3 regions of the Lysinibacillus sp. JK80 genome follow, and region 1 is predicted to be linked to each of the others. Evidence: riboswitches for the same ligand, from Rfam matches in the RefSeq annotation. Region 1 holds a riboswitch; each other region holds the start of a gene.
The links. Region 1 has a riboswitch for S-adenosylmethionine ahead of HXV90_RS07610 (YezD family protein). Riboswitches for the same ligand answer to the same signal wherever they lie in the genome.
Positions count from the first base shown of each region.

Region 2: another riboswitch for S-adenosylmethionine. It lies ahead of HXV90_RS21715 (cyclase family protein); the one in region 1 lies ahead of HXV90_RS07610 (YezD family protein).
Region 3: another riboswitch for S-adenosylmethionine. It lies ahead of metK (methionine adenosyltransferase); the one in region 1 lies ahead of HXV90_RS07610 (YezD family protein).

Region 1 is NZ_CP058997.1:1,412,972-1,421,066, reverse strand. It holds gene HXV90_RS07635 (DMT family transporter) at 1-6, opposite strand, end outside; gene HXV90_RS07630 (LysR family transcriptional regulator) at 140-1,021, shown strand; gene HXV90_RS07625 (phosphopantothenoylcysteine decarboxylase domain-containing protein) at 1,093-1,767, shown strand; gene HXV90_RS07620 (TetR/AcrR family transcriptional regulator) at 1,870-2,472, shown strand; gene HXV90_RS07615 (DUF418 domain-containing protein) at 2,456-3,550, shown strand; SAM riboswitch class I at 3,721-3,816, shown strand; gene HXV90_RS07610 (YezD family protein) at 3,888-4,043, shown strand; gene HXV90_RS07605 (flavin reductase family protein) at 4,134-4,619, opposite strand; gene HXV90_RS07600 (VOC family protein) at 4,769-5,554, shown strand; gene HXV90_RS07595 (amphi-Trp domain-containing protein) at 5,925-6,203, opposite strand; gene HXV90_RS07590 (cold-shock protein) at 6,349-6,549, opposite strand; gene HXV90_RS07585 (formate--tetrahydrofolate ligase) at 6,763-8,095, shown strand, end outside.
Region 2 is NZ_CP058997.1:4,321,755-4,329,849, forward strand. It holds gene HXV90_RS21700 (ABC transporter substrate-binding protein) at 1-852, shown strand, start outside; gene HXV90_RS21705 (helix-turn-helix domain-containing protein) at 1,315-2,886, shown strand; gene HXV90_RS21710 (YuzC family spore coat inner layer protein) at 3,007-3,405, shown strand; SAM riboswitch class I at 3,487-3,592, shown strand; gene HXV90_RS21715 (cyclase family protein) at 3,682-4,419, shown strand; gene HXV90_RS21720 (DedA family protein) at 4,450-5,046, opposite strand; gene HXV90_RS21725 (Cof-type HAD-IIB family hydrolase) at 5,108-5,881, opposite strand; gene HXV90_RS21730 (DUF2225 domain-containing protein) at 6,204-6,887, shown strand; gene HXV90_RS21735 (hypothetical protein) at 6,910-7,263, shown strand; gene HXV90_RS21740 (erythromycin esterase family protein) at 7,403-8,095, shown strand, end outside.
Region 3 is NZ_CP058997.1:3,456,186-3,464,280, reverse strand. It holds gene HXV90_RS17305 (IclR family transcriptional regulator) at 1-54, shown strand, start outside; gene HXV90_RS17300 (aminopeptidase) at 66-989, shown strand; partial or broken gene HXV90_RS17295 (NUDIX domain-containing protein) at 1,192-1,658, shown strand; gene HXV90_RS17290 (alpha/beta hydrolase family protein) at 1,642-2,418, shown strand; gene pckA (phosphoenolpyruvate carboxykinase (ATP)) at 2,484-4,070, opposite strand; SAM riboswitch class I at 4,464-4,582, shown strand; gene metK (methionine adenosyltransferase) at 4,841-6,037, shown strand; gene HXV90_RS17275 (gamma carbonic anhydrase) at 6,217-6,729, opposite strand; gene HXV90_RS17270 (alpha/beta hydrolase) at 6,864-7,670, shown strand; gene HXV90_RS17265 (alanine/glycine:cation symporter family protein) at 7,797-8,095, shown strand, end outside.

The DNA.
Region 1 (8,095 bases):
ACTCATTATGTTCACCTACCATCTGTGTACTAAAACAGTTTTATACTAAAAATTACTATATATCTTGTGTTGTGATTAGTAAAACGAATGTTTATAATGAATAGGATTAAAAAAATTCATGTATATAGAGGGATTGCAGATGAGCTTAGTGAAATATGAGATTTTAACAAAGGTGGCAGAGGTGGCAAGCTTTACAAAAGCAGCTGATGCGCTAGGGTTAACACAATCTGCTGTGAGTCATGCCGTGTCGAGTTTAGAAAAAGAGTTTGGCTTTGCGCTCATTCATCGAAGTCGTGTGGGTGTGACATTAACGAGTGAGGGACAAACAATGCTAAGGGCAATGCGTCAGGTTTTGGATGCTCAGGAATTATTGCAACAGGAAGCAGCTCACATTCATGGCGTGACACGAGGTAAGGTTCGAATTGGTGTGATATCGAGTATTTCTTCCAATTGGATGCCAGAAATTGTTCGAATTATGGATAATCAATTTCCAGGGATACAGGTGGAGTTACGAGAGGGAGATTACTATGAAATTGAACAATGGCTTTTAAGTGGTGAAGTAGAAGCAGGATTTTTGAATGGTCAAAAGTCAGAGCAATATCAGTTCACTGAGCTCCAACAAGACCCATTATTATGTATTGTTTCGGATAAAAGTCCATTGTTTGATAAGACAGAAATTGATATCGTAGATTTAGAGGATATGCCATTTATTATGACTTCCTATAAAGGGACAAATGATGTCAAGGTGCTATTAGAGCAATATCATGTTAAGCCGAATATCCGCTTTGAGCTTTCCGAGGAGGTAGGGATTCTTTCCATGATTTCTCATCATTTAGGGATCAGTATTTTACCTCAGTTGGTTATTCAAAATTTACCGCCAACATTGAGAGCGATTCCGTTAAAGCAAGGTGGCTACCGAACGATTGGTATTGCCATGAAACACCATGCTTCGCCCGTCACAAAGAAATTTGCAGAGATATTAAGTGCTTGGCTAAAAGAACAAAACAGCTCCCTAAAATAGTGGCTATTGAAGCCTATCCTTACATTACGTTAAAATAGTATTTGTATATATTTCAGAAAATAGGTGAGTGTATGGGGACATTACAGGGCAAAACCGTACTCATTACAAGTGGGGGAACACTTGAAAAATGGGATCGTGTACGAGGTCATACGAATTTATCAAAAGGCACAATGGGGTGTTATTTAGCAGAGGCGGCGCTGGCTGCTGGCGCTAACGTAGTATACATGCATGGTTACTTTGCACAGCTCCCAGAAAACCAAAATGATATGACATTGATACAATTTGAAGGCATAGAGGATTTAGGACAAAAGGTGCGTCATGCAGTTCAACACCAACATATCGATATTGTCATTATGGCGGCTGCGGGCTCTGATTGGGTCATTGACAAAGTATATGATCAATCAGGTAATTTAATGGAGGAAACGGGGAAAATGCCTTCTGACGAACCACCTATTATTCATTTTAAAAAAGCACCAAAAGTATTAGGTCAAATTAAGGGATGGCAACCAAATGTAACGTTAGTAGGCTTTAAACTCGAAGCAACGAATGATGAGGAATTCTTGTTAGCTCGTGCCAGACTGCGTATGGAAACAGCCAATGCACAATTTATGGTAGCAAATAGCTCTCAATCTTTATATGGGGGGGATGAACCTCATTGGATTGTACCTGCTGATGGACAGCCTCTTAAAGTAATGGGCAAGCAAAAAACAGCAGAAGCTTTAATGATGTATTTACAAAATCAATAAATGTGAACTGTGTAGAGAAATATTTCTACACAGTTTTTTCTTGTCTAAAAGGTTAGCATCCTATAATATTTACTTAACGGTCGGTAAAAAAGGAGGGTAATAATGGGAAATAAAGAACAAACTTTTCACAAGATTATAGAAATTGCTTATGGGATGTTTGCGGAAAATGGATTTGAAAAAACAAGCTTAGCAATGATTGCTACAGAGGTCGGTATTTCAAAACCAGCCATTTACTATTATTTTCAATCAAAAGATCAATTAATCGCTTTCATATTTGATGAATTGTACAAAGAAATTCAACATGATGTCGCTGTGGATTATAAAGAGCTTTCTTCTGCTAATTTTAAGGAGGAATTACTTAAGCTAGGCTATAAATCTATTGAGGCACAGGACAAGGACCCTTATTTTAATAAAATATTTAATCAATATGTACTATTAGCGGCCCGCGATGAAAACTATAAAAGACAATTAGTAGAGCTAGAAACCAGCTTTTTAACGAGCTTTGTTGCTATCCTACGATATGGCGTACAGCTAGGCGTGCTAGAGGATACTCCCCATATAGAAGCGAAGGCACAGATGCTAGCCCTCGTCTATGATAATATCGGTAATTTCATGTTAACAGGCAACCAATTGAACTATAGGGCTATTTGGAAGGAGGCAGTGAATAGCGTTATCCAAGGGGGCAAAGATGACAATAAGAAATGATGATCGGCGCATTGAAGGTCTTGATTTTGCAAGAGCTCTCGCCATGCTTGGCATGTTCATTGTCAATTTTGGCGTCATAACAGGTTCTACAACGAATGGTTCAACATGGTTAATTGCCTTCCAACATCTTTTCGAGGGACGTGCTTCGGCCGTATTTGTCATGCTAGCAGGAATAGGGACAGCCTTAATGACTCGTCAGGCTAGAAAGAGTAAGGACCCAATCCTTCTTCGTCAAAATCGACTTACTTTGTGGAAGAGGGCGCTTTTGTTATTTACGATAGGGATAATATTATATGCAATCGGCTGGACAGGAGATATCTTACATTATTATGGCGTGTATATGTTTGTTGCCGCATGGTTGATTGCCCAATCTAAGAAAAGGATGATGTTTATTATCGGTGTCATTCTTATCCTTTCACAATGGCTTCAAATTCAATTTAATTACCTTGCTGGCTGGCATCCAACATATGTGTTACTAGAGTATCTGGATTTTTGGACACCGGCAGGATTTATTAGAAATTTGCTGTTTAATGGCTATCACCCACTTTTCCCCTGGATTTGTTTTTTTCTGATAGGCATGTTAATCGGCACATTAGATTTAACAAATCGTACATTACGAAAAATCTTATTGGTGACTGGTTTATTGCTAGTCATCATGACTGAGGCTTGTTCAACAGTATTCATTAAGATGACAACCATTCATTTATTGGATGTAGAGAGTGCATTGTATTTATTTGATACAGGACCGATTCCACCAAATATGATGTATGTCCTATCTAATTCGGCTTCGGCTATTGTCCTCATCGTGGGCTCCATCTATCTTGTAGAGACATGTAAAAATAAAGTCATTCAATCTTTAATCCTAACAGGACAAATGTCTTTAACGCATTATGTTGGCCATGTTTTTATAGGCATTGGAATACTAATTGTTTGCCAAAAGCTGGAGAACCAAACACTTGCTTTTTCCATGCTGTATGCCTGCTGTTACTTTTTAGGATGTGTCTTTGTTTCTGTATGGTGGAGGGCTAAACATCATCGAGGCCCACTTGAATTCATAATGAGGAAATGGAGCTCGTAATAAATTAATGGATTGCCATCTATTTCTCACTGACTAGGCATAAAATACTTTAGGTTTAGGGAGTCTTTTAATCTAAACGACATATTGCATAGTATTCAACTAGGTTTTCTAATATTTTGTATTGACATTCCTATAGCGGAATTATAGAATTATTTTCAAGAAACGCAGTACTCTTATCAAGAGAGGTGGAGGGACTTGGCCCAATGAAGCCTCGGCAACCGAAAAACAGGTGCCAAATCCAACAGATGGTGTCTGAGAGATAGGAGGGGCTATCAATCAGTTTGATGCGTTGGCCTCTTTATGAACAATAAGGAATAAGAAAGAAGGGGTGTTTCGTATGGCTCAGTCAGTAAAAGTAGATGATAAGAAACTAGAGGCAATTGCGAAGGCGATTCAAAATCTTGAATTTGGTGAAGTGCATATTACGATTCAAGATGGTGTGATTGTGCAAATTAATAGGCTTGAAAAGCAGAGATTTCCGCAGAAAAAATAACAATGATTTCAGTAGAACTTATGTCAAACGGCCACCTATAAGCATGAAGGATTTCCTGTGCTTACAAGTGGCCCTTTTTTTGTGTAAAGGCTAGCTATAAAAGCTTTTTGGTATGGGACCGATATGACGGCGATGATAAAGCAAAGGCTCTTTTTGAGCATTTGTAATGTCTACGACCTGCCCAATAAAAATGGTATGGTCGCCAGCATCGATTTGCTGAAATGTTTTACATTGTAAATTAGCTGCTGTATCATGTAAAATCGGTAGTCCTAAAGAGGAAGTTGACCATTTTGCTTGTGCAAAGCGATCAGGGATTTTACTGGCAAATAGTGTACATAAATGCTCTTGATCACTCGCTAAAATATTGACCGCAAAATTTGGCGCAGTCGTGAAATAAGGATGGAGCTGAGATTTTTTATCGAGTGACCACAAAATAAGGAGCGGGTCGATTGAAACAGATGCAAAGGAATTGACGGTTAAGCCAATCGGTTTTGTGTCATGACATGTCGTGACAACTGTTACGCCTGTAGGATAATTACCTAATGCCAATTTAAAAGCAGCTACTAAATCTGTCATTCAAATCACCTCTTTATGAAATTAGTGAACGGAGTTTGTAGGTAAACGAAACTTTTTTTCATATCCTACTAGTAACTCCTTTTCTTGAGTAAATTTTAAACTAATCAAACATACAGGTAAAGGTAATGGGGAAAGAAAGGGGAATGGCCATGACTTTATATTTTGATCATTTGGTTCATCAAGTGGAATCACCAGAAAATATAAAGGTTTTCTTCAATAAACGAAATGTCCATACAGTGAATGGTGGGCAGCACACGATGTGGGGGACTTATAATACGTTAAGCTACTTTGGCTTAAGCTATATTGAACAAATTGCTATCTATGATCGTGATTTATTTGAGCAAGCGGCACAATACCCATATTCCCTACATTATACGTTTAAACGTGATCAAGAGCGCCAGGGATTTTCTCGAATTGCTCTGCGCACAAAAAATATTGAGGAAGAGGGTCGACGCTTGCGAGCATTGGGCTATGAAGTATATGGACCAGATGCATGTAGCAGAACAAGACCAGATGGCACTGTAGTAGAATGGAAGCTACTGCATTTTGGTAAGCCAGATCTGCCAATTGATTTTCCATTTTTGATTGAATGGGCGGAGGAAGATGAAGAGCGTTTGGCTCAATTAAAGGCAAGTGGTGCCATTGATGTCAAACAGGCTATAACGATGGAATCCGTCCAATTCTACGTCAAGGACATGCAGGCAACAGTTAAGCTGTGGCAAGAGGTGTTACAGCTACCAGTGCCTACGCAATATGAGCAGTATATGTCACTACAGCTACCGAATATGCGTTTAGATTTCTATGAGGAAGAGAGCGCGATGACAATGACACTTGGTCATGTCAAAGAGGGACCATTTGGTGTGACATTAAAGGATCCTAAACGAACAAAGGAAACTTTAGTTTGCCCTGGTGCTTTTTATTGGATAAATCGATAATGAGAAAAGGCTGGGCCATAACTAACTGGGACCTTCATTAAGCCGAATAATCTTTAAATTAACAAACATGATAACTAGAAAAACCGAACTATTCCGAAACACTTCGTAAGCGTTTTAGTGGATAGCTCGGTATTTTTATGGGCTGAAACACTTTTGCTTCCGCCTTTTTACATAAGTATTGAAAAACAAAACCATCAATAGAATTTCTGATGCTGGCTACTTGCTTTCCTGTGGATTTAGCGTTACAGAGGAGACCCTGGAGCGAAATCACCCCAACCTTGCTAAAAAGTTTTAGCTAGTGACATGATCTTTAATTCAACAATATGGAAAAATCCACTTCATCAGAAAAGTGGATTTTCGTTGCCAATTATTATTCAATTGTCATTTTTTTCGGTGTTTCTGTACCTGTATACCAATCAAATTCAATTTCAAATGAATGCTTGTCGCCCTTTTTTGTATAGGAGTATTCGATTTTGAGCTGTTCACTTGGGCTGACAACTGTTGGCTCTGTGTCTTGAACAAAAGTGAATTCACCATTTTCTTTAAGCTTTTTTGCAATCGTTTCCAGTGTTGCTGCAAATTCTGCTACACTTTGTCGTTCTTTATGCTTCAGAATAACTTCAGTCATGGGTTTAGTTTGTTTTTGCATCGAAATCCCTCCTTACGTATTGTTACTTTTATTATAACATGGAGGGGGCATTCAGCTTATAAAACAATACAAAAAGCGGATGAAGGAAACGATGCATTTCCTAATCCGCTGCTAATCTGGAACTACACGGATAGTCCCATTACGCTTATAGTTTTACAACATTTGATGCTTGGGGTCCACGATTGCCTTCCACAACATCAAATGAAACCTTTTGACCTTCTTCAAGTGTACGGAAGCCTTCCTCCTGGATGCCCGTAAAATGAACAAATACATCTTCGCCATCATCACATTCAATAAAGCCATAACCTTTTTCATTATTGAACCACTTTACGATCCCCTGTTGCATAAGCATTCGCCTCCAATGCGCTTGAATGTAAAATAAAGTTAAATAAATGGTGCACTCATTGAGAAAATGTGAAAAAATTGCATTTTCTCTTAGAACATACAGGAATTGAACAAATAAGTCAATTGATTGACGAAATGCTTGCATATCTGGCTTTCTTTTTTTTCACAATTAAGACTATAATGGAAATGAACAACATAGAAAGTAGGATGCCAAATGACAACGAAAAATCAACCATTATCAGATTTAGAAATCGCTAGTCAAGCAGTGATCAAACCTATTACGGAAATTGCCAATGCTGCGGGTATTCCAGAGGATGCTCTTGAGCAGTATGGACGCTACAAAGCAAAGATCGACCCATTAAAAATTACTGCTCAGGGCGAGGATGCAAAGGTAGTATTAGTATCAGCTATTAGTCCAACCCCAGCTGGTGAAGGAAAGTCGACTGTGACTGTTGGACTAGCAGATGCCCTTCATCAATTAGATAAGAAGGTGATGGTCGCATTACGTGAACCATCATTAGGTCCAGTCATGGGCGTAAAAGGTGGCGCAACTGGCGGAGGTTACGCACAAGTTATACCAATGGAGGATATTAATTTACATTTTACTGGCGACCTTCATGCGATTACAACAGCTAACAATGCTTTATCAGCATTTATTGATAATCATATCCACCAAGGAAATACACTTAACATTGATCCACGACGCATTATTTGGAAGCGTGTCATGGACTTAAATGATCGTGCCCTTCGTAAGGTAGTGGTGGGATTAGGTGGTCCTGTTCAAGGCATGCCGCGTGAGGATGGCTTTGATATTACGGTTGCCTCTGAAATTATGGCAGTATTCTGTTTAGCCACAAGCATTGAGGATTTACGTGAGCGCATCGCTAGTATTGTTATTGGCTATACTTTCGAGCGTGAGCCTGTCTTTGTACGTGATTTACAGGTAGAGGGTGCCTTAACACTATTATTAAAAGATGCCTTTAAGCCAAACCTAGTTCAAACATTAGAGGGAACACCTGCTATTATCCATGGTGGTCCATTTGCGAATATTGCCCACGGCTGTAATTCTATTATGGCGACACAAACCGCTCGTAAGCTAGCTGATATTGTGGTGACAGAAGCGGGCTTCGGCTCTGATTTAGGTGCTGAAAAATTCATGAACATTAAAGCTCGTAAGGGAGGCTTTAAACCAAGCGCAGTTGTCATTGTAGCGACAATTCGTGCCTTAAAAATGCATGGTGGTGTACCGAAAACAGCGCTTGTAGGCGAAAATGTGGAAGCACTTCTACAAGGGATTGAGAATTTAGCTAAACATGTAGATACAGTTCGTACATTTGGCGTTGAACCAATTATTGCATTAAATCGTTTTATCACGGACACAGAGGCTGAGCTAGAAGCCGTTCTGAACTGGTGTCAAGAAAATCATGTTCGCATTGCCCGTACGAATGTCTGGGAAGAGGGCGGTAAAGGTGGTCTAGCCTTAGCTGAGCAAGTACTAGCTGTGCTAGAGGAAGAAAACAACTTCTCTCCTTTATATGATGTAACAG
Region 2 (8,095 bases), 1.8 Mb from region 1:
GAAGAACAATCATCTAAAGATACAAGAATTGTAGAAGACGAGTTTGGAAAAGTAGAAATTCCTACAAATCCACAGCGTGTAGCTGCTATCTATTTGGAAGACTATTTAACTGCTTTGGATGTAAAACCCGTTGTGCAATGGTATCACCCATCTTGGGGAAAACAGGACTATTTAGGATTAGATGTTCCTGAGTTCGACATTACTGGTAGCATGGAAACATTATTACAAGCCAAGCCTGATTTAATCATTGTAGATGGTGCCGCGGACAAGGCAAAGTATGATGAATACTCAAAGGTAGCGCCTACTTACCGCTTGAAAGAAGATATTCTACAAGATCCACGTGAAATTGCAAAAACAATAGCTGATGTTTTAAATATTTCCGATAAAGCAAAAGAAATGGTTGATCGATATGAGCAACGTGTTTCCGATTTAAAAGCAAAACTAGATGAATCAATTGGAGACGAAACAGTTGCTGTTGTACGACTAAATGTAGCAGATAATACATTAGCGTTATTTGGCATTAAAAATCGCTACTCTGGCTATATTTACACAGAGACAGGCTTAACACCACACCCATTAGCCCGTGATATGACAGAGTTTCACGAGGTTTTATCAGAAGAGGCTATCACGGAATTAGATGCGGATCATATCATCCTTTTCCCTTCAAACGGAACATGGGAGTCTAAAGAAAACCAAGAAGCCATTAAATGGTTAGATAGTACACTATGGAAAACACTCCCTGCTGTAAAAAATGGGCATGTTTATATTGCTGATCGCACATATTGGCAATCTGGCGCAATCACAGCCAACTTGCTAAAGTATGATGATCTAGAGAAATGGTTCGTCAAATAATTTTCCAAAGAAAGCTCTTAACGAGGGCTTTCTTTGGCTTAGTGTTAAAAAACAAAATAATCAATAGCACTTTTGTGAAGGAGAAAATGGACAGGTGTTGTCACTCATCACTTCTTCACATTGAAATAAGTGCCTATCCTCTCTTTAATAGACTTTTTTGTTCCCTACTGCTAGTTCGAAAGAAGAAAAGACATGTTAGCAGCATGGTTGATTGGAGTGGAGCCAGCGTCACTCCTAGGAGATTTAGCGTCATAGGTGAGACCCTGGAGCGAACGCAAGTGAGTGAAGCGGCTCATCAGACGCCCCCTGGAAAGGACGCTGGCGGAGCGGAAATCAACCCCTTGCCTTGCTAAATGGACTTTTTCTACTAGTCATATGATCTTTTTCAACAACATGAAGAAAGCTCTTAATGAGGGCTTTCTTTGTGTTGTTCTGCCAATTCAAAAAAGGGGTGAATTATCAATGGGTAACTTAACACATGTTTATACGTTACAAAATATCTCTTATTCAATTCAATCATCAAAAAAGTTATTGATTAGTAGTGATTTCTATACACTTTTCATCGTAATGAATGGTAGCGGAAAGCTAGAAATAGATCATGACATCATTCATTTTAGTGAAGAAAAGTGCATATTGATTCCGCCAAATAACACGGTTAGTATCCATATTCAAAGTGAGCACCTTTGTTTTTATCAATTACAATTCAACATTGTCAATCTCAGCAATAGTCAGAATTCATATAGTCATTTTACAAGTATCAGCGAACGACATCTTCTCCCCTTTTCACAATGTCATAGACTGCTAGAAGTCATCTATCAGAACCGGTTAGCGGAGGATGAACACACGATTTTTGAACAGCATGTACACTTTCAAGAGCTGATGTTATTACTCTTACATCAAACCATACCCAAGCAGATGCAAAAAAATGATCGACAATCTGTTGAGCAGTCCATTAACCATTTACATAAACATTTTGAAAAAGAGTGGACGGTTGAGCAGCTAGCACAGCTAGCTGACGTACCAAGATGGAATTATACGCGCATTTTTAAAGATATTACGGGACAAATTCCTCTTCACTATTTAAATAAACTTCGTATTGAAAAAGCTAAGCAATTATTAATGACAACAAATGATCGAGTATTTGAAATTAGCCTGTCTGTCGGATTTAATAATGAGTATTATTTCAATCGTCGTTTTAAAGAACATGTTGGCATCTCTCCAGGACAATATCGAAGAAATCAAAGCAGCCATATACGTGTATTTGCACCATTCTTAGAAGATTTCTTTGTTGCGCTTGGGATTACGCCAATTGCTCAATTTAGTCATTCAAAATGGGGAAAACAAGACTATTTAGGTCTACAGAAAGTGCCAGATATCGATGTACAAAATAGAGAAATGGATCGACTCTTTAACTATAAGCCAACTTTAATTATGTTAGATTCTGGTGTAGAGCGTTGGGAATCCTTTCAGCACTTAGATGAAGTAGCCCCCGTCTGCCATCTTTCACACCCTGGAGAGAATTGGCAATCTACTTTATTTAAAATTGCAGATCTAACAGGAAAAACCTCCTTGATGCAAGACGTAATCCTACAATATGAAGATAAAGTACAACAAGCAAAAGGAATTCTTAGCAAATCTGTTTATGGGCAAAGTGTAGCATTTCTCCGTATTTCAGCCATTGGCATTACTCTATACGCGGGTCCTGAATGTGGCTATACGGGCCCAATTTTATATCGTGACTTAGGTTTAATGCCACATTCACTAGTATGGAGTATTCCGCACAATCAACGTAAAGCACAACTGACATTTGCTCAATTGTTGCAATTAGATGCTGATCATTTATTTATTACCTTTGATAAACAACATTCCATTTATGAAAATGAGGAACGTGCTATTTTAAAAACTCCTACTTGGAAAAACCTAGCTGCCGTTAAAAGCAACTGTGTCTATGAAGTAGACTTTTTAACATGGATGAATTATGGCATTTTATCACATAGTAAAAAAATTGATGATGTCTTGAATGTACTTGGCTAAAAGGAAGCTTACTTTAGCTTCCTTTTTAAATGATTAGGACAAACATTGCACTGCTAATAACACCGAAAGCCGTTTGGCTACATAAGATAGAATATCAGTTATAGGATAGGAGGAATAACCTTGTATTACAATCCTTATCCGTATTTTGTGCATCCCTATCATTATCCAACATCGCCTATCGCTAATCATTTTGCCATTAGACCCTTTTCGCAACATCTAGCAATGCCGACCAATAATCCTTTTCCACCTGTCGATACACACAAATTAAAAGCTTCAGCATCACGGATAAAGGCGATGATGCAGCAAGCCCAATTACTTACGGATAAAATAGATAGCTCCCAACAATTCGCACATGATTTAATGAATGCTGCTCAACTTTCAAATAAAACAGAGGTTGAAAAATTAATCACATCAACAGGCATTACGATGAAATTTGAAACAAACTATACACCAGACAGTTTTAGAATACGCCTTATTGATAATGATTGTTGTGGAGTCACCTTAAATTTGAATTGGTGAAAATTCCTAGTGAACTTGTAAACTATAAAAAACTATGCTAAAGTGTTTGTATTGTTATTTCTGAAAATTCTTATATTACTTTTCTTATCAAGAGAGACGGAGGGATTGGCCCGATGAAGTCTCAGCAACCAGCTAACAGTATGGTGCTAATTCCAATTGGCAAAATGATCAGCCTTGAAGATGAGAAGAAGAACTACCGTTGTTGCAGCAGGAGTCCTCTTCTATTAGGGGACTCCTTTTTATTTACAACTATTTTTACAGAAAGCAGGGAAATCGATGTCTAATGAACTTTTACAAGCATTGCAATTATTAAAATCCAAACAGTGGGTTGACTTAACACATACATTCGGCCCTAATTCACCACATTTTTTTATGTTTGAGGACGCTAAATTTGAAACGTTATTTTCTCATAAGGACGGTTTCTTCGCTCAACAATTCACGTTCCCTGGTCAATATGGCACACATATCGACCCACCCATTCATTTTGTGCGAGATACTCGCTACTTAGAAGAATTAGAACTAAAAGAGCTTGTTCTTCCCCTTGTTGTTATTGATAAATCACAAGAGGCTGCGAGCAACCATGATTTTTCATTAAGTGTTGAAGATATTCTTGATTTTGAGGACAAGCATGGAGAAATTGAAGCAGGAACATTTGTAGCATTACGCACAGATTGGAGTAAGCGCTGGCCAGATAAAGAGGCTTTCAGTAATAAGGATGCAGATGGACATAACCATATCCCTGGCTGGGGTTTAGAAGCTTTACAGTTTTTACTAAAAGAACGCAAGGTAAGCGCAATTGGTCATGAAACTTTCGATACGGACTCTGCTGCTGATTTTCGTAAAAATGGCAAGCTAGATGGCGAATATTTTGTGCTTGACCAAGACACCTATCAAATTGAGCTAATGACGAATTTAGACAAGCTACCTGCGAAAGGCGCTATCATCTTCAATATCGTACCTAAGCCAGAAAAAGCATCTGGCTTCCCTGTGCGCTCATTTGCTATTTTGCCATAACATAAAAGTCGGTATAGCGTATACCGACTTTTATGTTTGTCCATTTCTTTTTTTGAATAAAAAGTAAGCAATGAGCATCCCTACAATAAATAAAAGGATAAGATAGATACTATAATGAGTCAGATAGTATCCAACAAATCGCCATTTCTCTTCAAGCATCTTTCCTAATGATATAAATGTGAACGTCCAGATAAATGCCCCTGTATAGGCAAAAAGCGCAAACTTCCTATAAGGATAATTATTAATAGCCGCAATATACGCTGTCAAATGACGTACCCCGGGGATAAAATAGCCAATTAATAATAGGGTAGGTCCTATTTTTGTAAACATCTTTTTCGTAAAGTCAATTTTTTGCTCTGTAATATGAATTTTAGGGCCATATTTCTGCAATAACGGTAAGCCAAAACGATAACCAATATAGTAGCTTAAGGTAATGCCTCCAACCGCACCAATCATTGCACTGACTAAAGCAGGAATATGTTCAAGACTTTCTCGGTAAACACTATAGCCTACATAAGTTAGAAACACCTCATCAGGAAGTGGCACCCCTACAATACCTCCAATTAGAATCACGATAATTCCAAAGTATCCGTAATGTTCAATTAGAGACTGCACGTGATGTGCCATAAATCATCCCACCTAAAATTTATTAAAATCTACCTGCTATATATAGTGTAACCTCAGCGCTCTAAATGACTTGAAGCTGACGTAAAGCAAAATTGATACCGCCATCCGTAGATGTCTTTGTAACAAAATTCGCAACACTTTTTAGAGCTTTACTACCATTTCCCATGGCAATTCCTACTCCTACATATTCCAACATGTCAACATCATTATCCCCATCCCCAAAGGCAATCGCATTCTTAGGGTCAATATTGAAATGATGAAGCACCGCTTTAATAGCTATAGACTTCGAAACATTCTGCTGTAATACATTCACAATATAAGGATGCCAACGCTGTAAAAATATATTCGAAAATTGGCTAGTATATCTTTTTTCAGCCAGCTCATCCACATATAGACACATGAGAAAAACCTCTTCATCTACAATTTTTTCATTTATAAGTGGAAAATCCCCTAAAGATAAAGTTTCTTGCATCGCTCTTAAAGCTACTGGACTTTGTATGCTATTCATGGATAACTCCTCTGTAAAAAATGTTAGGCTATGCTGCTGTTCCTGTGCAAAAGCCTGTACATTGTGGACAATTTCTTTGGCAATCGGAGTTTTATGTATGACAAGATCCTTATGTTTCACATAGGCCCCATTTGCAGTAATAAAGGTTTCAATCCCCAGTGCTTTTAACTCATAGCACATAGATAAGGGTCTTCCAGTAGCCGCTACAAGATGGATTCCTTTTTCTTGCAATAGCTGAATAGCTTGTTTTGTACTTTCTTCCACACAGCCATCCTCGTAATTAATCAATGTGCCGTCTACATCAAAAAACACGATATTATACTTCATTTTGAGCACCTCCTTTATAGTCATTTAGAACTAATTTATAATTTTTCTCCCATGAAATATGTGAAAGTATTTTGACAAACTTTAAGCAAACTATATAACTTCCTTTTGCACCACCGATAAAAACAATTACAAGCGTATTTATAATAATATTTAACTAAAATTTCCTTGAATATTTTTATTTAATAATTCTAAAGGAGTATACCAAAGAACACAAAATTGTTAAAATAAAAGATAATATCTTAAATACATTGAACGATAAAATCTTACGTATAAATAGAACAAAAGAAATAAAATTTTAGTGCACGCAAAGGAGTTGATTCTTATGGCATTTAACATTTACTACTATGAAAGTAGTGTGGATTGTAAATTTTGCAAAAAGCAGTTTACAACTTATAAAGTTCGCCCTAATCGATATAAAATTATCGAAGAACAGACGGATTTCATGCCTGTTTACGATGGCCTAAACCCTTTGCTATATGAAGTTGCCGTATGTCCACATTGTGGTTATGCCTACCATAAATCTATGACACGGACATATGGACCTTTCATGCTACTCATTGATGAACTATACATTAAAGAGCTCCAGAAACCTATGGATATCTGTCAGGAACGTACAATTGATGATGCCATTATCAGTTTTAAGCTCGCCTATTTAGTATCCCGTGCATCAATGGAAGAATCTCTTTTAATGGCGAATTTCGCTTTAAAAATTGCTTGGCTCTATCGATTAAAAAAGGACGAAGAATCCGAAAAGCGTTATCTTTTTGCAGCTAGAGACTTTTATAGTAAATCCTTTGCCTCTAATCAAGAAGGTGGAGAGAGAATTCAGTTTTTACATGCTGAATTAAGCCTTCGACTTGGTGATATTCCTGAAGCAAAAAAAGGATTTTCACGCTTAATCGCTGATCGAAATGTTTCGCCAAAATATCGCAAGCTTGCACGCAATCGTTGGGAAAATTATAAATATGACGAACAACCCATAACAATTAATGAAATCATTAATTAATGGGACGAGGAGATGATTAATTATGTTGCTATTTCAAAAGAAAATTGATGTGAGAGAAGAGGATATATTTTCAGAGCTACATCATTTTTTATTAAGAAAAAATAATCGCTACCTAACAAACGAAGAAATTGTCGCTCTAACAGGCGTATCACCTGAGCTGCTTTACAAATGGGTAAAAGCAGGAAAATTAAAGAACTCCATTTTTCCTAATTTAGGGGCTCCATGCGAACGATGTGGACAGATTACGCAAGCTAAAATTTGCGTGAGCTGCTCTTCCTCCATTGTTGGGACATTAAAACAAGAAGAAAAGGATCGTGCATGGTTTAACCAAATTCAACGTAACCATGTAAGAGCAAGTACGTATCACTATAAATAGCATTCCAACATCTCCATCAATTGGAGGTGTTTTTCTTTTTTACATACTAAATTTAAACTAATTTTAAACAAATTCTTCCTAAACTTTAAACTTGCCTTTCTATAATTAGTATCAATATAAAGTGAAGGGTTGATAATTAATGAGGAAAGCTAGGAAGCATAAGGTTTTATTAAGTTTTGCACTGGCAAGTTTAATGACAGTAAGTGGAGTAGTAAATGTCTCTGCTGCTGTCCCTGTAAATGAGCAGATTATTAAAAACGATTCTGCTGTCAAACAAGCTAGGACTTCTAATGAAACATTACTTGATTGGAAAAAATGGGTGAATGACCATGCATACAGCCTGTCATCCATCCAGCCTGAAACGTTTGACGGACAAAAAATTCCCGCTAACAAATTTGACGATTTAGAGATGCTAAAACCTTTATTACATGATAAACGTATTGTCTTTTTAGGGGAAAGCTCTCATGGAGTGGCGCAATTCAATCTAGCGAAAACACGTTTAATACAATTTTTACATCAAGATATGGGCTATAATGTCCTTGCCTTTGAAAGTGGTATGGGTAATGTGATGAATGCTCAAGGACAAATTGATAAACAAGCAGCTCTACAAACAATGAAGGATGCCATTTTCGGCGTTTGGTGGACAAAAGAAACTTTGCCTCTGTTTGACTATGCAAAATCGACTCAAGCAACAGAGCAACCTCTTGTACTTACTGGCTTCGATATTCAACAGCAAGGAGCATTTACGAACGGAGATTGGCTGCAAAACCCTAAGTTGGCTCAGCAATTCAATGAAGCTGAGAAGCAACTTGCTGAATGGAGCTCGGGAAAA
Region 3 (8,095 bases), 2.0 Mb from region 1:
GCTAGAAATGAAATAGAAGGAATTATTCGTAGATATCATTTGAATTTTAATTAAGGAGCCCTATTATGCATCATTTACATGATATTGCACTAAATGTTTTAAAAGGCAATTTAAATGTTCAATCTTCTGAGTCACTATTAATTTTGACAGATAGCCACAAACAAGACATCGCGAAAATTTTTTATGAAGCTGGACTGTCAATTACTGCAAATACAATGTTCATGGTGATGCCCCTGTTAGAGAAATCTGGGCAGGAACCAATCCATGCAGTTTCTGAGCTTATGGCAAATGCCGATGTTACACTGTGTATTACCTCCCACTCCCTAACACATACACTGGCTCGTAAACATGCCTGTGAAAAGGGTGGACGTGTAGCAACAATGCCAGGGGTAACATTGGAGATGCTGGAGCAAGGTGCCCTTCATGCAGATGCACAGGAGATCGAAGCTACGGTAGAAAAATATGTCCTTTTACTTAATACGACAAAAGATATTCGTATTGTCAAGGATGGTCATGAGCTGACGTTTAGTGTAGACGGCCGTTTCGGAATTCAGTCCACAGGGGTTATTCGTCAACCTGGTGAGTACGGGAATATTCCTTCAGGAGAATCGTATATTGCACCAATAGAAACATCTGCGAATGGAGAGATATTAGTAGATGGCTCTATTGCTAATATTGGTGTCTTAAAGGAGCCATTATTATTAAAAATAAAGAATGGTCGCTTAGAAGAAGCAATCGGTCCTGATGGTCCACGACTACTGGCATTACTTGGTGAAGGCAATGGTAGAGTCATTGCAGAGTTTGGCATCGGAGCCAATAAAAGTGCTATCCTATGTGGCAATGTATTAGAGGATGAGAAGGTGTATGGGACCATCCATATCGCTTTTGGCAGTAATGCGCCATTTGGTGGAGCCAATGCGTCAGATGTTCATATTGATTGTGTTGTGAAAAGTCCTATCGTCTATTTTGACGGTCAGCAAGTAATCTAAAGAAAAGCGTGTCTTCCTATGAAGCACGCTTTTTTTCATGCTTTACAAGACTGTAGCTTAGGGTTGCTTGTCATTGTAGGTTTACAATATAGTTAATATAGATAGGAATAGGGATGATGATTAAATTCCGTCCATAAAATAGAAGTAATGATAAAGAAAGTAACTTTTGTTTTGCAACAAGAAAGAACGTGAGGTTGAAGAGATGTTAACATTTACAGATTTACATGGCCTACAAGTAGATTTGAGTTTTACAAGAGGCGAATTTAAAGTAGAACCTAAACACGTCCTTGTCCTTTTAAAGCATGAAAATAAATGGTTATGTACTGTCCATAAACGACGTGGTGTAGAAGTGCCAGGAGGGAAATTAGAAGAAGGGGAAACCTTAGAGGAGGCGGCTATTCGAGAAGTTTTTGAAGAGACAGGTGTTCATGTGAAGAATCTTCAATGGTTTGCAGAGTATGCAGTGTATGATGAAATCGTTTTTGTAAATCCGTTTTCACTGCACAATTTTTAGCGCAAGAGGATATAGAATTTGATTTAGAAACGTCAGGCATGCTTTGGTTAACCGATGAAGAATTTGCTCAGCATCCTAACTTGAGTTTTCACATGAAGGATGAGGGGATGAAGAAAATGCTGGAGGAGCTGAAACATCGTGACACACAATGGTGATATTATCGAAAAACGCCCCTATCCTTCACCAAATCCAGCTATACGTTTAACGGAAATAACCTATCTTTCACAGGGCTTACGTATAAAAGGATTATTAGCAGAGCCAAAGACTGAAGGTACATATGATGGCTTTTTATATTTAAGAGGCGGCATGCAAAGCATTGGGATGGTAAGACCATCTCGTATTGCACAATTTGCGGCGCAGGGCTTTATCGTATTTGCCCCATACTATCGTGGGAATCGTGGGGGAGAGGGGCGTGACGAGTTTGCAGGGGCAGACCGTTACGATGCGGTCTATGCCGTAGATGTACTCAAACAATTCTGCAATGACAATATCCATGTTTTTGGTTTTTCACGAGGTGGTATTATGGCTCTGTGGACAGCTATTTTAAGAAGGGATATTACTTCTGTTGTAACATGGGCAGGTGTTTCTGATGCAACGGCCACTTATTGGGAACGTACAGATATGCGCAGAATGATGAAGCGTGTTATTGGAGGAACACCTAATCGTGTACCAGAAGCGTATGATGCAAGAACACCACTTTTTGAGATAGAGCGTATAACAGCTCCCGTTCTTATCATTCATGGCTATCGTGATGAAAATGTGGATATTGAACATGCCAGACAATTGGCATTTTTTTTAGAGGAAGCAAATAAATCATTCGAAACTTGGTATGATCTTAACTATGCACATCAATATCCACCAGCAAAAAATCGTGAAACTGTCCGTGCTCTTTGCAAGTGGATGAAACAACAATAAAGCATAGAGAAAACAAAAAGACAAAGGGAACGAATAAATTGTTCCCTTTGTCTTTTATATAGACGTTATTTTAATGGACCACCAAGTGTAGTGATGGCTTCAGAAACGTTTGAGAATTTCTTGAAGTTTTCGTTGAATAAGCCTGCAAGCTCAGCAGCTTTTGCATCGTATGCAGCTTTATCTGCCCAAGCTTCACGAGGATTTAACACTTCTGAAGGTACGCCTTCAACTGCTGTTGGAATGTGTAAACCAAACACAGCATCTTGTGTTGTTTCAACATCTGCTAATTTACCATCGATTGCTGCACGGACCATTGTACGTGTGTAAGACAGTTTCATACGGCTACCTGTGCCATATTCGCCACCAGTCCAACCAGTGTTTACTAAGTATACCTGTGCACCGTGCTCGTCAATTTTTTGTCCTAACATTTCTGCGTATACTGTTGCAGGAAGTGGAAGGAATGGAGACCCGAAGCAAGTAGAGAATACTGGTTCTGGCTCAGTCACACCACGTTCAGTTCCAGCAAGTTTAGAAGTGAACCCGCTTAGGAAGTGATACATCGCTTGTTCTTTTGTTAATTTACTGATTGGAGGTAACACGCCAAATGCATCAGCTGTTAGGAAGATGATTGTTTTTGGATGACCTGCAACAGAAGGATCAACGATATTTTCGATGTATTGGATTGGATAAGCTACACGTGTATTTTCTGTTAGCGAACCATCATCATAGTCACAAATACGAGTTTCTGGATCAACAGCTACGTTTTCTAATACAGAGCCGAAGCGGATTGCATTGTAGATTTCTGGTTCTTTTTCAGCAGAAAGGTTGATTGTTTTTGCATAGCAACCACCCTCAATGTTGAATACACCATTATCAGACCAACCGTGTTCATCGTCACCGATTAGCTTACGATCAGGATCAGCTGATAACGTCGTTTTACCAGTACCAGATAGACCGAAGAATAACGCTACATCGCCAGCTTCACCAACGTTTGCTGAGCAGTGCATTGAAAGAATACCTTGTTGTGGTAATAAATAGTTCATGATACCAAAGATAGATTTTTTCATTTCACCAGCATATTCTGTACCACCAATTAAAATAATTTTCTTTTCAAGTGATACGATGATGAATGTTTCAGAAGCAGTACCATCAACCGCAGGATCTGCTTTAAAGTTAGGAGCTGAGATGACAGTGAAGTCGGCAACATGAGAAGCTAATTCATCTGCTGTTGGACGGATAAATAATTGATGAGCAAAAAGATTGTGCCATGCGTATTCATTGATAACTTGAATGCTTAATTGTGAGTCTTTGTCAGCACCTGCAAAGCCCTTGAATACGAATAACTCGTCACGTTCTTTTAAATATTTTATTACTTTTACATATAGGTTATCGAACACTTCAGAAGAAATCGGTTGGTTGACTTTACCCCAGTCAATTTGATCTTTTGTGCTTTCTTCTTCTACCGTATATTTATCTTTAGGTGAACGACCAGTGTATTTGCCAGTTTCTGCACGAACTGCGCCATCTACTGTTAACATTGCTTCACCACGAGATGTAGCTTTTTCTGCTAATTGTGGTACTGAAAGTTGAACATTAATGTTACCGCCGTTTAATAATTCCTTCAGTTCGTTTGCAATTTCTACTGAATTCATCGATTAAATACCATCCTTTTTTATAGTATTCCCTTGATTTAGAGGGATTTTTTCTTAATTTCAAAAATAGTATAACACAATTGCTTAAATAATCTATACTAATTAAGAAATTATTTTAGAGTTTTTACCACTTTTCAATAAACTGACAAAAAATAATGTTTTTCGAGTAGAATACCATCAATCCTACTGTAATTAGGCACGAAAATTGAGCCACACATATGTTACCACAAGTAGCTAGGTATGTTGTAGGGATTAATTTGCTTCTATTTACATCATCATCCAAGTATGAAAAGTTTTTGTGTAATAAGTTCGTTCTTTCCTTTCTATACAGTAATACATAAGAAAATATTTGACAACGTTCGACCTTTTCAGTAACATGAGATTGAACGGATACTCTTATCCCGAGCTGGTGGAGGGTCAGGCCCTGTGAAACCCGGCAACCTGCATGAACTATTTCACGACATGCGTTGGTGCCAACCTGATGCAAGGGAACATCCCTTGAACGATAAGAGTGAAAGGTTACGCAGTCATTATTCCTTTCCTCATGTAAAGTAACGTGAGAAAAGGATTTTTTTATTGTTAAAATTCAATGTAAAGGTAAGTATATGTAGTTCTTTCCTTATTATAATGACGGATCTTTCGAAATCCTCGTGTTAAAAGCAGCAGTAACGGCTTGAGAGTTCAATCCTTAGGAGCGGACTTGACATGGGTAATGAGTACCGTATTCATACACAACTACTTATTGTAAGAGTATTTAGGAGGAAAACCAAATGACAAACCGTCGACTGTTTACATCAGAGAGTGTAACAGAAGGACATCCAGATAAGATTTGTGACCAAATCTCGGATGCCATTTTAGATGCTATTTTAGCAGAAGATCCAAATGCACGTGTAGCGTGTGAAACAACTGTAACAACAGGATTAGTATTAGTAGCAGGAGAAATTACTACTTCTACTTATGTGGATATTAAAGGTATTGTTCGTGACACTGTAGCTGAAATTGGCTATACACGAGGTAAATATGGCTTTGATGCTGAGAACTTAGCGGTGCTTGTGGCAATTGGTGAACAATCACCTGATATTGCTCAAGGTGTTGATCAGGCATTAGAGGCACGTGAAGGCTCTATGACAGATGCTGATATTGAAGCAATTGGTGCTGGTGACCAAGGCTTAATGTTTGGCTATGCATGTAATGAAACACCAGAGCTAATGCCATTACCAATTAGCTTGGCACACAAATTAGCACGCCGTTTAACAGAAGTACGTAAATCAGGTGAACTTGCCTATTTACGTCCTGATGGTAAAACGCAAGTAACGATTGAATATGATGACAATAATGTACCGGTTCGCGTGGATACAATTGTTATTTCAACACAGCATGATGAAGAAGCAACACTTGAACAAATTCAAGCAGATTTAAAAGAATTTGTTATTGCACCAGTCGTACCAAGTGAATTATTAGATGCTAATACGAAATACTTCATCAATCCAACTGGCCGTTTTGTAATTGGTGGGCCAAAAGGTGATGCTGGATTAACAGGACGTAAAATCATTGTTGATACATACGGTGGTTATGCACGTCACGGTGGTGGTGCCTTCTCAGGTAAGGATGCAACCAAGGTAGACCGTTCGGCGGCATATGCAGCACGTTATGTAGCGAAAAACATCGTAGCAGCTGGCTTAGCAGAACGTGCTGAAGTGCAACTTGCCTATGCGATTGGCGTTGCTCAGCCTGTTTCCATTGCTGTCGATACATTTGGCACAGGTAGAGTGAAAGAAAGCGAGATCGTTGAATGGGTACGCGAGCTATTCGATCTACGCCCAGCAGGTATCATTAAAATGCTTGATCTTCGTCGTCCAATTTATAAACAAACTGCTGCGTATGGACATTTTGGTCGTACAGATTTAAATGTACCATGGGAGCAAATTGATAAAGCAGACGCGCTACGAGAAAAAGCACGTTTATAAACTATTGAACTAAAGTAATGAAGTCATTAGAAAATTATTCTAATGTATTAATAAACAAAGGAGCAACATTGCTCCTTTTGTTTTTTTTACAAAAATACCTCGCTAGGATTCGTGAACATATTCGGTACACGAAAACGCGAGGGATTTTTTCGTTAGTATTGATTTTTTGTGTAGGTTATTTATTTCTGAAGTGATTTATAATATTGACCTTTTTCTGCGTATTCTCGTACGATGCGTTCCATATCCTCTTTATCTTCAGCATTTAATTCTCGGACAACTTTTGCTGGACGACCTAATGCTAAACTATTTGGAGGAATGACTTTACCAGGAGGTACTAGGCTTCCAGCTCCAATAAATGCACCTTCTCCAATCTCAGCTCCGTCTAAAATAATGGATCCCATACCAATTAAGGCATTTTTGCGAATTGTACAACTATGTAAAGTGACTTGGTGTCCAACTGTTACCTCATCTTCAATAATGAGCGGATATTTTGGGCTTTGGTGTAAACAGCAAAGATCCTGAATACTGACACGTTTACCGATAATCGTTGGGGAAACATCACCACGAATAACCGTATTAAACCAAATGGTTGTTTCGGCGCCAATTGTTACGTCGCCCGTAACAGTTGCGTAATCAGCAATGAAAACAGACGGATCGATCTTTGGCGTTTTATCTTTAAATGGATAAATCATGAAAATCGCCTCTTTTCTTTCTATAATGTAGTATTATCGTATCAAATACGCAACTTTATGGAAATATAAAATTAAAATGTGCTATTTATTTCGATATAATCAAAGTGTAATTATTTTTTAGGAGGACTATGTAAATGTGGAAATGGGAAGCTGATGGACAAGCAAAAGCTGTGATTGCTATTCTTCATGGTGCTTATGAAAATCACCGTTGGTATGCATGGCTGATAGAGAAATTAAGATTAGAAGGCTTCCACATAGTCATGGGGGATTTACCGAATCATGGTGGTAATGCAAGATTTGCTAGAGTCCATGATGAAGACTTCAAATTGTACAATAAGTATACACGAAACCTGATTGAAAATGCTTTTTCATATAATTTACCAACCTTTGTAATAGGGCATGGACTAGGTGCAACATTAATCCTCCATACACTGCAAAAGAGACAATATGAATGTGCAGGCATTATTTTAACATCACCTTGGTTGCAACTAAAGCTATTACCAGGTAAATTAACAAATGCTTTAACAAGTCTAAGTGCGTTAACAGCCAATGTTAAGTTGACACATGATATTACATTAGAGAAATTAACGCGTAGTGTTGAAGGCAGAGAAGAAATGAAAGATGATGTACCGCTCATGTCTGTTGTTTCTGTGAAATGGTATCGAGAACTTCAGCAAATGATGAAAAATTTAGTGATGCTGCCTAAAGGTGAAATGCCTAATATGCCTATGCTAATTATGACAGCTGAGAAGGATAAAATTACGGACACTCGCCAAACCCGAAATTGGCTTCATCAACAGGAATTCACAGAATTTCAGTTTAAAGAATGGGCAAATTGTTATCATAATTTATTTCATGAGGGAGAGCGCGAAGAAATTTATATGTATACACGAGATTTTATTAATAATGCTCTTCGAAGAATTGGTTATATAATTAAATAGGTTTATCCCCTTCCATTTACTAGGTTACTTACTTAAATATTGTTACTCAAAAATAATATTGTAATTTTCTGAAAAGTGTAATACTATAATGATCTAAAGTAAGGTATTTTAAATTGGAGGGGTAAAATGGATGTAATTGTGGAGAAGTTGAATGGTATTTTATGGGGACCATGGTTTATTTATGGTATCTTATTGATTGGGTTATTTTTCTCAATTATCACAAGGTTCCTACAGGTAAGGCACATTAAAGATATGTTTGTTTTAATGTTTAAAGGGGAGAAATCGGAAAAGGGAATATCCTCTTTCCAAGCAATGTCTATCGCATTATCAGGACGTGTAGGTACAGGTAATATTGCTGGTACTGCGACAGCAATTGGAATGGGAGGACCTGGTGCTGTCTTTTGGATGTGGGCAATCGCTTTCAT